DNA from 2 places in the Paenibacillus sp. FSL H8-0104 genome. Region 1 is predicted to be linked to the other one. Evidence: a T-box and tRNA genes for the amino acid it is inferred to sense, from the RefSeq annotation. Region 1 holds a T-box; the other holds one or more tRNA genes.
What was found. A T-box is a leader RNA that pairs with one kind of tRNA and senses whether it is charged. The one in region 1 lies ahead of leuS (leucine--tRNA ligase), so its partner is inferred to be a tRNA-Leu.

Region 1 (4,083 bases):
GTTTCGAAGTTACAGGCATTGACCTCTCATCAGATATGCTGTCGGTTGCACGCAGCAAGATGGAGGCTACGCCTCAGGGTCATCGCTTGTATCGTGAGGGCAGTGTCCGTTGGGTGCAGCAGGATATGCGGGAATGGCGAGTTCCGGAACCTGTGGATTCGGTGATATCTTTCTGTGATTGCGTCAATTATTTGCTTGAACAAGAAGATGTCGTTCGAACATTCCAGCGGACATACGAGATGCTGAAGCCTGATGGAACGTTCCTGTTTGATGTGCATCATCCCAATACCCTTATTCGTTATGATGAAGAGCAGCCTTTTGTACTGGATGAGCGCTCCGTGTCGTATATTTGGACATGTGATCTGGATCAGGATCGCTGTGAGATCGAACATCATCTCAGTATTTTTTCGCGTGTGGATGATGGTAGCAAGGATATGTATCAGCGGTTTGAAGAAGTTCATGTCCAGCGTGCATATAACCCGGACTGGATGAAGCTTGAGTTGTCCAAGGCAGGTTTTAGAGACGTGAAGGTATATGCGGATTTTGAATGGAAAGAAGCTGGAGACAGCGCACAGCGCTTGTTCTACGTGGCTGTGAAGTAAGAGCGAATAATGAGAACTGTCCTTATGGTGCATAAGGGCAGTTTTTTGTTTGATTTTTTTATGGAGAATGAATAGCAATAGTCTTAAATAGGGTAGAGGAATGCAAGAAAAGACATAACGACGTGACAAAAAGTATTGCCAGTTAAAGTAAAGAAGGTGATAATAGTCGGATAGAAAGCGTTTTCTGAGGAAATAAATCAAATGTCAATGTGAGGTGTAGAAATGGAAAGTACATATAAAACAAGACTTACGTCAGAACAGTTGAATGCCATAATAGAGCAGCATTTCTCTGCAAGTATACAGGACTACAAGGAAATGGTGGATGGCTGGGCCAATCATGCATATCTCATTACACTGAGTGACGCACAGCGAGTGGTACTCAAAATTGCACCGTCGGCTTCGACAAATCTGATGCGCTGTGAGCAGGATTTCATGATTGCTGAGATTGAGGCACTACGCCTCATCACGGAGCTACAGGATGTTCCCGTACCCCAAGTGCTGGCTTATGATGATTCGTTAACTATGGCTTCAGCGCGTTATTTTATCATGGAGTACATGTCTGGAACACCCTATAATCAGGTCAAGGATCAATATTCTGCGGAAGAGCAGGAGGCCATTGAACACCAGCTCGGTCGGTACAATCGTCGAATTAATGAAATCAAAGGCGAGAAGTTTGGATATTTCTCGGAGCAAAAACAGCAATATTCCACATGGAAAGAAGCATTTATGAATCTGATGGATGATATTCTTACCGACGGGGAAGAAGCCGGAATTAAATTTTCAATCGATTATCCTGAATTGAGACGCTTGATTGAAGAGAAATCGGATGTGCTGGACGATGTAAAAGAACCTGTTCTTGTGAGTTGGGATCTGTGGGATGGCAATGTTCTAGTAGACAAAGGTCGTATCACAGCGATTATTGATTTTGAACGTTCACTGTGGGCAGATCCTCTGATGGAGCATTATTTCAGTCATTTTAACTATACACCCGGTTTTGTGAAAGGGTATGGGCATGAGATTACGACTGAAAGTGAGCTGAAAAGAAGAAGTCTCTATGACTTGTACTTTGATCTGGTGCTGCGCATTGAGTGCGCTTATCGTCAATATGATAATCAGGAACATGTGAATTGGACCATTCATAATCTGGAGGAAGGCATTGAGCGTTTTCGGTTATCCTGAACAGCAACGAGTATTATTGAACGGTACGAACCGTGTGACTTAAAAGGGTCATTATAACGTGTAATATTGACTTTGGGCTTGCTTTTTTATATAATGGTCCCGATATTGTATACATATTTCGATGATAAGGATCAGTAGTAATTCCTGTACATAACAGAGAGCCGGCGGTTGGTGCAAGCCGGTTGACAGTGATTTGCGAACTCGCCTTGGAGAAATGCGGTGATTACACCATTCTGTTTAACCTGCTTGTATAAAGCTTGGGTTCAGGAATGGAAATCCGCATCGGTTAACCGCCGTTACAGGTCCAAAGGGAGTGGATGACGAAGCACGTTCGTCCACTAACTAGGGTGGTACCACGGGAATTCAACCTCTCGTCCCTAGCGCTGCAAACGCTACGGGATGCTGAGGTTTTTTTGTTGCAATTAAAGCTAAAGTGAATAACCTGAAGGAGGAACAATAGATGAGTGAGAATAACCAGCCGAAACACGGCTATCAGCCACAAGTCATGGAAAAAAGTTGGCAGCAATATTGGGATGCAAATAAAACGTTTAAAACGGGTGAGGACCCTGCTAAACCGAAATTTTATGCACTGGATATGTTCCCTTATCCATCCGGTTCAGGTCTGCACGTAGGTCACCCGGAAGGATATACGGCAACGGATATCGTTTCCCGTTACAAACGTATGCGCGGTTACAACGTATTGCACCCAATGGGTTGGGATGCTTTCGGTCTGCCTGCTGAGCAGCATGCACTGGATACAGGTGAACATCCACGAGATATTACATTCCGTAATATTGACAATTTCCGTCGCCAGATCAAATCGCTTGGTTTCTCCTATGACTGGGATCGTGAGATCAGCACAACGGACCCTGAATACTATAAATGGACGCAATGGATCTTTATTCAGCTGTACAACAAAGGTCTGGCTTATGTAGATGAAGTTGCAGTTAACTGGTGTGAAGCCCTTGGAACGGTACTTGCTAATGAAGAGGTTATTGATGGCAAGAGTGAACGCGGAGGACATCCGGTTGTACGCAAACCGATGCGTCAATGGGTTCTGAGAATTACCGAGTATGCAGAGCGTCTGTTGGAAGACCTGGAAGAGCTGGATTGGTCTGAAAGCATCAAGGATATGCAGCGCAACTGGATCGGTAAATCGACAGGGGCGGAAGTTGTATTTGCCATTGAGGGTCGCGAGGAAGTTATCAAGGTGTTCACTACCCGTGCGGACACATTGTTCGGTGCGAGCTTTGCAGTACTGGCTCCGGAACATGAGTTGGTAGAAGCAATTACAACCGATGACCAACGTGAAGCTATTCAGGCTTATCAGGAGCAGGCTTCTCGTAAGAGTGATCTGGAACGTACAGATTTGGCCAAAGACAAAACAGGTGTATTCACTGGCGCTTATGCAATCAACCCTGTTAATGGTGCAAAACTGCCGATCTGGATTGCTGATTACGTTCTTGCAGGTTACGGCACAGGTGCGGTTATGGCAGTTCCGGGTCATGATGCGCGTGATTGGGAATTTGCGAAGCAGTTCGGTCTGGATATCATCGAGGTTATTCAAGGTGGAGACGTTACACAAGAGGCATATTCGGGTGATGGCGCACATGTGAATTCCGATTTCTTGAACGGACTGAATAATGAAGAAGCGGTTGCCAAGATGATTGCTTGGTTGGAAGAGAACGGTAAAGGACAAGGGAAAGTGACCTATCGTCTGCGCGATTGGCTGTTCAGCCGTCAGCGTTACTGGGGTGAGCCAATCCCGATTCTGCATCTGGAAGACGGAACGATGAAGACAGTACCTGAGGATCAACTTCCACTGCTGCTGCCTGATATCGACCAGATCAAACCTTCGGGTACAGGAGAATCACCACTGGCGAATGTTACGGAGTGGGTGAATACGGTAGATCCGGAAACGGGAATGAAGGCACGTCGCGAGACCAATACCATGCCACAATGGGCGGGTAGCTGCTGGTATTACCTGCGCTTTATCGATCCGCGCAATGACAAGGAACTGATCTCCAAGGAGAAACAGCAGCAGTGGCTGCCAGTTGATCTGTACATTGGCGGAGCAGAGCACGCCGTACTTCACTTGCTGTACGCTCGTTTCTGGCACAAAGTGCTGTATGATCTGGGTGTTGTGGAGACCAAAGAGCCTTTCCACAAACTGGTCAACCAAGGTATGATCCTGGGTACCAATAATGAGAAAATGAGTAAATCTCGTGGTAATGTCATTAACCCGGATGAAATCGTGAATGAATTCGGTGCAGATACATTGCGTCTGTACGAGATGTTCATG
Region 2 (4,083 bases), 4.6 Mb from region 1:
GATGGACGTACCGCTGGTGTACCAGTTGTTCCGCCAGGAGCACCGCTGGGTAGCTATGTACGGACGGGATAAACGCTGAAAGCATCTAAGCGTGAAGCCCCCCTCAAGATGAGATTTCCCAGTATGTAAGACCCCTTGAAGACGACGAGGTAGATAGGCTGGGGGTGGAAGTGCAGCAATGCATGGAGCTGACCAGTACTAATCGGTCGAGGGCTTATCCAATAGCAAGTTCTAAATCGCGTGTTTCGTTTCGAATCTAGTTTTCAGAGAACGATCTCTGAAATGTAAGCTAAGCTATGCGTTTGGTGGCGATGGCGGAGGGGTTCCACACGTACCCATCCCGAACACGACCGTTAAGCCCTCTAGCGCCGATGGTACTTGGACCGCAGGGTCCTGGGAGAGTAGGACGCCGCCAAGCGAAACCCCATTGGGGTATTTTTTTTCGAAAATTGATAAGGGCCCTTAGCTCAGTTGGTTAGAGCGCACCTCTGATAAGGGTGAGGCCGGTGGTTCGAGTCCACCAGGGCCCATAGCAAGACCACAACAAGAAATACACCAGAGTATGGGGCCATAGCTCAGCTGGGAGAGCGCCTGCCTTGCAAGCAGGAGGTCAGCGGTTCGATCCCGCTTGGCTCCACCATTCCCTGATAGCTCAGTTGGTAGAGCACTCGACTGTTAATCGAGTTGTCACAGGTTCGAGCCCTGTTCGGGGAGCCAGTAAGGCCCGTTGGTCAAGGGGTTAAGACACCTCCCTTTCACGGAGGTAACAGGGGTTCGAATCCCCTACGGGTCATAATATGGAGGCTTAGCTCAGCTGGGAGAGCATCTGCCTTACAAGCAGAGGGTCGGGGGTTCGATCCCCTCAGCCTCCACCATATAAACTTTATAACGACGCGGGGTGGAGCAGCCCGGTAGCTCGTCGGGCTCATAACCCGAAGGCCGCAGGTTCAAATCCTGCCCCCGCAATTATACTTTCCTTTGAGAAAGTGATCTGGAACCGTGGTGTAGTTGGCCTAACATGCCTGCCTGTCACGCAGGAGATCGCGGGTTCGAATCCCGTCGGTTCCGCCATTTTTTTTTAATGTAGTAAGGCTCGGTAGCTCAGTCGGTAGAGCAGAGGACTGAAAATCCTCGTGTCGGCGGTTCGATTCCGTCCCGAGCCACCATTTATAACACCATGTAATACGCCGGTGTAGCTCAACTGGTAGAGCAACTGACTTGTAATCAGTAGGTTGGGGGTTCAAGTCCTCTCGCCGGCACCATGTAATCCTGGAGGATTAGCGAAGCGGCCAAACGCATCAGACTGTAAATCTGCTCCCGTACGGGTTCGGTGGTTCGAATCCATCATCCTCCACCAGTTTTTCTATGAGTCATTAGCTCAGTTGGTAGAGCACCTGACTTTTAATCAGGGTGTCGAAGGTTCGAGCCCTTCATGACTCACCATTATATGCGCGTGTGGCGGAATTGGCAGACGCACTAGACTTAGGATCTAGCGTCTTTGACGTGGGGGTTCAAGTCCCTCCACGCGCATCCTTTATTTGCGGAAGTGGCTCAGCGGTAGAGCATCGCCTTGCCAAGGCGAGGGTCGCGGGTTCGATTCCCGTCTTCCGCTCCAATATTTTGCGCCCTTAGCTCAGCTGGATAGAGCGTTTGACTACGAATCAAAAGGCCGGGAGTTCGAATCTCTCAGGGCGCGCCATTATAACTTCATATTTTGCCGGCGTGGCGGAATGGCAGACGCGCTCGACTCAAAATCGAGTGGGAAACCGTGGAGGTTCGAGTCCTCTCGCCGGTATAGATAACGGGATGTAGCTCAGCTTGGTAGAGCACCTGGTTTGGGACCAGGGGGTCGCATGTTCAAATCGTGTCATCCCGATTGTTGTTATGCGGGTGTAGTTCAATGGTAGAACTTTAGCCTTCCAAGCTAATAGCGTGGGTTCGATTCCCATCACCCGCTTATATATTGAAAAAGAAAGAGACGGTACTCACCGTCTCTTTCTTTTTTTCTGCATTCACAGGCATATTGACCATGATTGTATGCAAAGATCACGGACTATATGGCTGATTAGCATGTACCAACATGTATCCCATCCTCACGATATATTCCCCTCTCTTTTAAGTCTGTCCTTAGTCATTGTGGAAGTGTTCAAATAGAGAAGGTCTAACACATGTTTGAACACAAGAATATCTTTTCTTTATCACAATTTATAAAAACGCTTACAAAAATAGCTTGCGTAAATCATTAACCTGTAATACCATATCAATTAAGCGCTTAACCTTTAGGGGTAAGGCGCTTAAACTTAACGTAGATTAAGCGCTTAACCCGTAAAGGAAAGGACGGCGATCAATTCATGAATACAATTCGACTAACGATGGCTCAGGCACTGCTTCGATACCTGGATCAGCAATATATCTCGGTTGACGGGGTGGAAACCAAGTTTGTGAAGGGAATCATCGGTATTTTTGGACATGGCAATGTAACAGGCATTGGAGAAGCGCTGGAGCGCAGTCCGGGAAGCCTGACGTATATGCAAGGCAAGAACGAACAAGGTATGGTGCATACGGCAACGGCTTATGCCAAGCAGAAGAACCGTAGACAGATTTATGCATGTACAACATCCATTGGACCTGGTGCTTTGAATATGATTACAGCTGCAGCTACTGCAACGGTGAACCGGATTCCGGTTTTATTGCTTCCTGGAGATAACTTTGCTACACGGGAACCGGACCCGGTACTTCAGCAGTTGGAAGTGAGCAGTGATTATACAATCTCAGCCACTGATCCATTCAAAGCCGTCAGCAAGTACTGGGATCGCATTGTTCGTCCCGAACAGCTGATGATTGCTGTTACACAGGCCATGCGTGTGCTAACCGATCCAGCAGAGACAGGAGCAGTAACGCTCGCATTGCCGCAGGATGTGCAGGCAGAGGCATACGATTATCCAGAATCGTTCTTTGCCCGCAAAGTACATTATCTGGATCGTCGCCCCCCGGTACAGGCAGCCATTGAGCGGGCAACGGAGCAGATTGCCCGAGGCAGAAAGCCGCTGCTCGTTGCAGGCGGCGGTGTGTTGTACTCTGAGGCATCCGCCCAGCTCGTGGAATTCGCCGAGGCATTTGGTATTCCGATCGCCGAGACGCAGGCGGGCAAGAGCACAGTTTCTTGGGACCACCCACTAAATGTGGGGGCAATCGGGGTTACCGGCTCTCTGGCAGCCAATAGGCTGGCGAGAGAAGCAGACGTGGTGATCGGCGTTGGTACGCGGTTCTCGGATTTCACGACGGCGTCCCGCTCTGCTTTTCAACATCCGGAAGCGTCATTCATCAACATCAACCTGAACAGTATGGATGCCGCCAAGTTAGGCGGAGAAGCCATTCTGGCAGATGCTCGCGAAGGATTGCAGGCTTTGCAGAAGGAATTGCAGGAAAGACAATACCGAAGTGCATATGGCGCATCTGAAGTTGCTGATCTCCGCGCTGAGTGGAATGCAGAAGTGGATCGGCTGTATGCAGCTCAACATGAAGCAGGGCTGGCACAGACTACCGCAGTCGGCGTTGTTAACCGGACGATTGATCCATCCTCCATCATTGTGTGTGCGGCAGGTAGTCTGCCAGGTGATCTACATCGTCTGTGGCGTGCGTCTGAACCAAAGACATACCACATGGAGTATGGGTTCTCCTGTATGGGGTACGAGGTAAGCGGAGCGTTCGGAGCAGCACTTGCCGAGCCGGATCGGGAAGTGTACGCCATGGTAGGAGATGGCAGTTATCTGATGCTGCATTCGGAGTTTGTGACCAGTTTGCAGGAACAGAAGAAGATGACTGTCCTATTATTCAACAACAATGGATTTCAGTGTATTCATAATTTGCAGCGGGAACACGGTAGTGACGGGTTTGGCAATGAGTTCCGTTATCGGGAGTCAGAAAGCGGACGATTGACCGGGGACTACATGCCAATGGACTTCGCAGCTCACGCCCGAAGCATGGGAGCCAAATCCTATAGAGCGGAGACGGCAGAACAGCTGGAACAGGCACTCCGAGATGCGAAGAATGAAACGGTGAGTACATTGATTGAAATTCCGG

Region 2: it encodes a tRNA-Leu, which carries the amino acid that the T-box ahead of leuS (leucine--tRNA ligase) is inferred to sense. The anticodon was not compared.

Annotation. Positions count from the first base shown of each region.
Region 1 is NZ_JBBOTC010000001.1:4,912,417-4,916,499, reverse strand. Features, by position in the region: gene NST38_RS21825 (class I SAM-dependent DNA methyltransferase) at 1-602, shown strand, start outside; gene NST38_RS21820 (phosphotransferase family protein) at 825-1,781, shown strand; T-box leader at 1,894-2,163, shown strand; gene leuS (leucine--tRNA ligase) at 2,242-4,083, shown strand, end outside.
Region 2 is NZ_JBBOTC010000001.1:315,677-319,759, forward strand. Features, by position in the region: rRNA gene NST38_RS01390 (23S ribosomal RNA) at 1-222, shown strand, start outside; rRNA gene rrf (5S ribosomal RNA) at 302-418, shown strand; tRNA gene NST38_RS01400 (tRNA-Ile) at 457-530, shown strand; tRNA gene NST38_RS01405 (tRNA-Ala) at 565-640, shown strand; tRNA gene NST38_RS01410 (tRNA-Asn) at 642-717, shown strand; tRNA gene NST38_RS01415 (tRNA-Glu) at 722-793, shown strand; tRNA gene NST38_RS01420 (tRNA-Val) at 800-875, shown strand; tRNA gene NST38_RS01425 (tRNA-Met) at 893-966, shown strand; tRNA gene NST38_RS01430 (tRNA-Asp) at 994-1,071, shown strand; tRNA gene NST38_RS01435 (tRNA-Phe) at 1,091-1,166, shown strand; tRNA gene NST38_RS01440 (tRNA-Thr) at 1,187-1,262, shown strand; tRNA gene NST38_RS01445 (tRNA-Tyr) at 1,272-1,357, shown strand; tRNA gene NST38_RS01450 (tRNA-Lys) at 1,368-1,443, shown strand; tRNA gene NST38_RS01455 (tRNA-Leu) at 1,450-1,530, shown strand; tRNA gene NST38_RS01460 (tRNA-Gly) at 1,541-1,615, shown strand; tRNA gene NST38_RS01465 (tRNA-Arg) at 1,623-1,699, shown strand; tRNA gene NST38_RS01470 (tRNA-Leu) at 1,717-1,795, shown strand; tRNA gene NST38_RS01475 (tRNA-Pro) at 1,803-1,876, shown strand; tRNA gene NST38_RS01480 (tRNA-Gly) at 1,887-1,957, shown strand; gene iolD (3D-(3,5/4)-trihydroxycyclohexane-1,2-dione acylhydrolase (decyclizing)) at 2,352-4,083, shown strand, end outside.